DNA from 2 places in the Bifidobacterium intestinale genome. Region 1 is predicted to be linked to the other one. Evidence: riboswitches for the same ligand, from Rfam matches in the RefSeq annotation. Region 1 holds a riboswitch; the other holds the start of a gene.
The links. Region 1 has a riboswitch for thiamine pyrophosphate ahead of thiC (phosphomethylpyrimidine synthase ThiC). Riboswitches for the same ligand answer to the same signal wherever they lie in the genome.

Region 1 (2,203 bases):
GTCGACGCGCTGCTGCTTGGCGAGCTTGGATGCGGCCTTGGCTTCCTTCGCATTGGTGAACTTCTTTTCACCGGATGCGCCGTCGGCTGCGTTGCTAGGGCTGATTTCCGCTGTGTTCTGGGCTTTCATGCGCGGTGCGTATCCGTGCTTCGTGTCGCCACGTACGGCTTTCCAACGCGTTACCATATCGCGGGTTGTGGCTTCCGGATCATCGGCTCCTGCAATCGCGGACACCACGAACCAGCCTGCCGCCTTTGAACGCGCCAGCATTTCCATATCATCTGCGGTCACGCCACCGCCTACCACTACCGGAAAACCACTGGCTGAACAAATGGTGTTGATCTGCTCTTTGTCAAGCGTGCGACCGGAACCGTCATTGCCGCCTACGGACGCTTCCGGCTTGGTGACGGAAACATGCAGCGGCGCCGCACCGATATAGTCGATGCAGCCATTGGGCAATTCGTTGATGAGTCTGACCAGGCTTTCTGTCTCCGCCGACAATCCCACGATGGCGTCTTCGCCGAGCAGCGTGCGGGCTTCACGCGGTTCCATATCGGTCTGTCCGATGTGCACGCCGTCAACCTTGATGCCTTTGCTGCGGGCCTGCCAGACCACATCCACGCGGTCGTCGATCACGAATGCCACGGAATCTGACTTGTTGTTGTCTTCGATGATTTGCGCGATATCACGCGCCATGTCGGTAAGGTCCTTCGCGTCGGCGTCTTTGGCGCGCAGTTGGATAAAGCTTGCGCCCCCGCGCAATGCGTCATCGATGACGTCGGTGATCGGTCGACCTTTGCAATCCTGTGGGCCTACCACAAAATAGGCGCTCAGGTCGAAGCTGTCTCGCATCGACGCATACGGATAATTGTTCATGATTCCCCCTTGATTATGCTGTTTTGGGTTGGGAAAATTTGATTCCGTCAGTAAATGGATACGCTGACATGCCTCGTATTCTTGGATACACGGGATAGAAAGCGAAATTACGCTTGATGATTTCGCGATGCAGGTTGTTTTGCCGACGCGTCTGTTGCGTTGACTTTTACGGATGCCGATTGACGCTGGAAATGCGTGTGCACGATGACGCTCATTCTTCGCTCCCTACGATGGTGTTAACCAACAGGTTCAAAGGGTCAGGCATTCGCCTATCTCAGCTCCGTTGAGGAGCCCCCCTGCTTTAGGTGTTGGCTACGAACCTACGCCCTGCACTGGACGTAGCCTTTCGCCGAAGCCCATAGGTGAGTCAGACCCGTCGTCACTTTCGCATGCATCGTCTTCATCCGTATCACGCCCCACCGCGCATCTCATGGCAAAACTCTCCTTGCAGGCTAAGCTATACCTCAGTTCAATGCATTGCGTATGAAAGAGGTTGACTACATGTTGGAGACGGAACGGCTGACATTGAGGGCTTGGACTGAAACAGATGCGGAAAGCTTGTACGTCTATGCGAAAGATCCGGATATCGGACCTATCGCGGGCTGGCCCGCACACCGATCGAAAGAAGAAAGTCTCAATACGATTCGTCATGTGCTCAATGGCAAGGAATGCTGCGCGATTTGCGAGCGCGGCAGCAATAACCCCATTGGCTCGATTGAGTTAAAGCTTAATGGTCATACGGGTATGACGGATCGTGATGATGAGTGTGAGTTGGGTTACTGGTTGGGCAAGCCTTTCTGGGGGAGGGGTTATATGCCGGAGGCAGCTAGGGAGATTATCCGTCATGGTTTTGTTGATCTTGGTATGAGTGCGATTTGGTGCGGTTATTATGATGGCAATCTGAAGTCGAAGCGGGTGCAGGAAAAGGTTGGTTTTGTCTATCATCACACGTGCGATGAGGTGTCGGTGCCTCTTATGCATGAGGTGCGTGTCGAGCATGTGAATATCCTTACCAAATCACGTTGGCAAATTTTGGCTGCCCGCTGATCGTGTCGGAAGCCAAGGCTGCAACAGGTTAACTGGCGATGTTTTGATGTGGTGATTGGGAGTTCAATGGCACTTACGGTCACACCGCCGAACATGCGAAATATTTCGCTAGCCGCAGACGATGATTGTGCAGAGGATTGCGAAAGGCATGCGGAATCACGGCATGAGTTGCGTTGAGTTCGTATATAATCGCAACGAGTGTGAATGACTGCAAGGAGGCTGCCATGACTGTGCCGCAACGAGTGCTTGACACTATGAATTCCGGATTGATCTATGCCTG
Region 2 (2,203 bases), 200 kb from region 1:
CCGCCGAGCACGCCGGCAAGACCGGCCATCAACGTCGATTTTCCGGCACCGGAAGCACCCAACAGCAACACACGCTCCCCCGGCTGTATGGTGAAGTCCACATGCCTTAACGCAAAATCCTTACGTGAAGCATGTCGCCATCCCCAATCGCGTGCGACCACCCCGGCTGCGGAAAACGATTTTTCTGCATCAGTACCCATGAATCGTTCTTTCATTCCTTTTGCATTTGGCGTTCGTAAGGCGAACACGCATCAAAGAAGTCCCGTATCCACCCACCGTGAATGCGATACGGGACTTCACAAACGAATCGTCAGACCAGAGTCTGCGCACGACCGGATTCGAAACGGTCAAGCACGCCTGTTTTGGCGATGGCCTGCTGCAGCAGATACATCAGGACTCCAGCCACCAAAGCGCCGGAAATAACGGAAGTGACGCAGTTGACGGCAATACGCAAGCCTGCCCAGGCGGGGTTTACGGTCCAGTTGTAGAGGAAGCATCCCAAACCGGCGAGGGTGCCGGAAATGGTGGCCGACAGCAAATCCCAACGCTTGTACGCGAAAATCGCAAAGCCGATTTCGGCAGTAAGACCTTGGCAGATGCCAATGATCAGGGAACCGCCGATGCCCCAGGGATTGCCCATGGCGAGTTCTATAGCGGCAGCAAGGGTTTCGGCGAACAGCGCAGCACCAGGCTTTCGCACAATAAGGGCGGCCAGAGGTCCTGCAAATAGCCAGATGCCGTTCAGTAGGCCTTCGAAGCCAGGCGTCACCGCTTCGAACAGCGTGATCGGAGCCGCGCAGATAACATCCCAGCCCCAGAAAATCACACCAGCTGCAACCGCGACGATGGCGGCCACAACGATATCAACGACTCGCCATTTGTTGTTGTGCTTCTTCACCGCGGAAGATTCATTTACGGTCATGAATGTGCCTTTCTTTATGTCAAGGCACGGGAAAAGAGAGACGTCCGTGCGCCGGCATTACCCGGTATACGTTCATACGGTCGAAGCGTTTGCTTCCTCTCAGCCATACGGCCCCCGTGTCTGCGCTTGATACTACACAAGGCACAAGATTTCCACAAGGGCTGTTTCATTTTCGCTTCGTTTCCGGCATAGAACACGCTCGGATTTTTGCAATGGCCTGTCTTCACGGGTTTCCCTCCCGTACTGAATGCAGCACGGAAACACGGTTCCATAGAGTTTTACAGAGGTCTGCACATCAATGATTCAGCTAGGTTCCTGAATGTCTCGCCAATACCGTCGGCACGTAACGAGCCATCCTCATTCAGCACGGCCGGGCGTCCGTCCTCACCAGTCTCCCGCAATTCCGGTTCCAGTGGAAGCTGAGCGAGCAAAGGAACGTCATAGCCGAGGCTTTCGGTCAGCTGTTCCGATACGCGCGTACCACCGCCTTCGCCGAAAATCCGCAGACGTTCACCCTTATGCTCGTAATAGCTCATGTTCTCTACGACGCCGCGCACTTTCATCGGCACCTGCAGCGCCACCAAGCCGGAGCGTACTGCGATGTCGGATGCGGACGGCTGCGGCGTGGTGATCACCACCAGTTCCGCATTCGGCAGGGCCTGGGCCACGGAAATCGCCATATCGCCGGTGCCCGGAGCCAAGTCAAGCAGAAGCACGTCGGGCTCGCCCCACCACACATCCGAAAGGAATTGTTCGAGCGAACGCTGCAGTCGCGGCCCTCTCCAAAGGATCGCACGATCGGCGCCCGCGAACATGCCGATGGAAATCAGTTTCACCCCCCAAGCGGTGACGGGCATGAGCATACCATTCAGATTGGTGGGTTGCGCATGCACGCCGAACAGTCGCGGCAGCGAGAACCCGTAGATGTCGGCGTCAATGGCGGCCGTATCATAACCGAGCGCCGCGAAAGTGGCGGCAAGATTCGCGGTGACGGACGATTTGCCGACACCGCCTTTGCCGGATGCTATGGCGAAAATACGGGTTTTGATGCCCGGCTTATTAAAGGGGTTCTGCTTGCGATCGGCTTTGAGACCTGCAACGAGTTGGGTGAGCTTGTCTTGGCTCATGGATCCGACTTCGATACGCGGCAGCAGCGTCGCATCCGGGTAGGATGCCACCGCTCCGTTGATTTGGTTGGTGATGGTCTGCGATAATGGGCAGCCTTCCACCGTCAGCTCGACTTCCACACGGACTTCGTAAGTGTTCGTTTTGCCTTCCACC

Region 2: another riboswitch for thiamine pyrophosphate. It lies ahead of NBH13_RS00320 (ECF transporter S component); the one in region 1 lies ahead of thiC (phosphomethylpyrimidine synthase ThiC).

What each region holds. Positions count from the first base shown of each region.
Region 1 is NZ_JAMOKR010000001.1:293,653-295,855, reverse strand. Features, by position in the region: gene thiC (phosphomethylpyrimidine synthase ThiC) at 1-879, opposite strand, end outside; TPP riboswitch at 1,082-1,184, opposite strand; gene NBH13_RS01250 (GNAT family N-acetyltransferase) at 1,360-1,923, shown strand; gene NBH13_RS01245 (sugar O-acetyltransferase) at 2,148-2,203, shown strand, end outside.
Region 2 is NZ_JAMOKR010000001.1:92,122-94,324, reverse strand. Features, by position in the region: gene NBH13_RS00325 (ABC transporter ATP-binding protein) at 1-215, opposite strand, end outside; gene NBH13_RS00320 (ECF transporter S component) at 311-922, opposite strand; TPP riboswitch at 948-1,050, opposite strand; gene NBH13_RS00315 (Mrp/NBP35 family ATP-binding protein) at 1,201-2,203, opposite strand, start outside.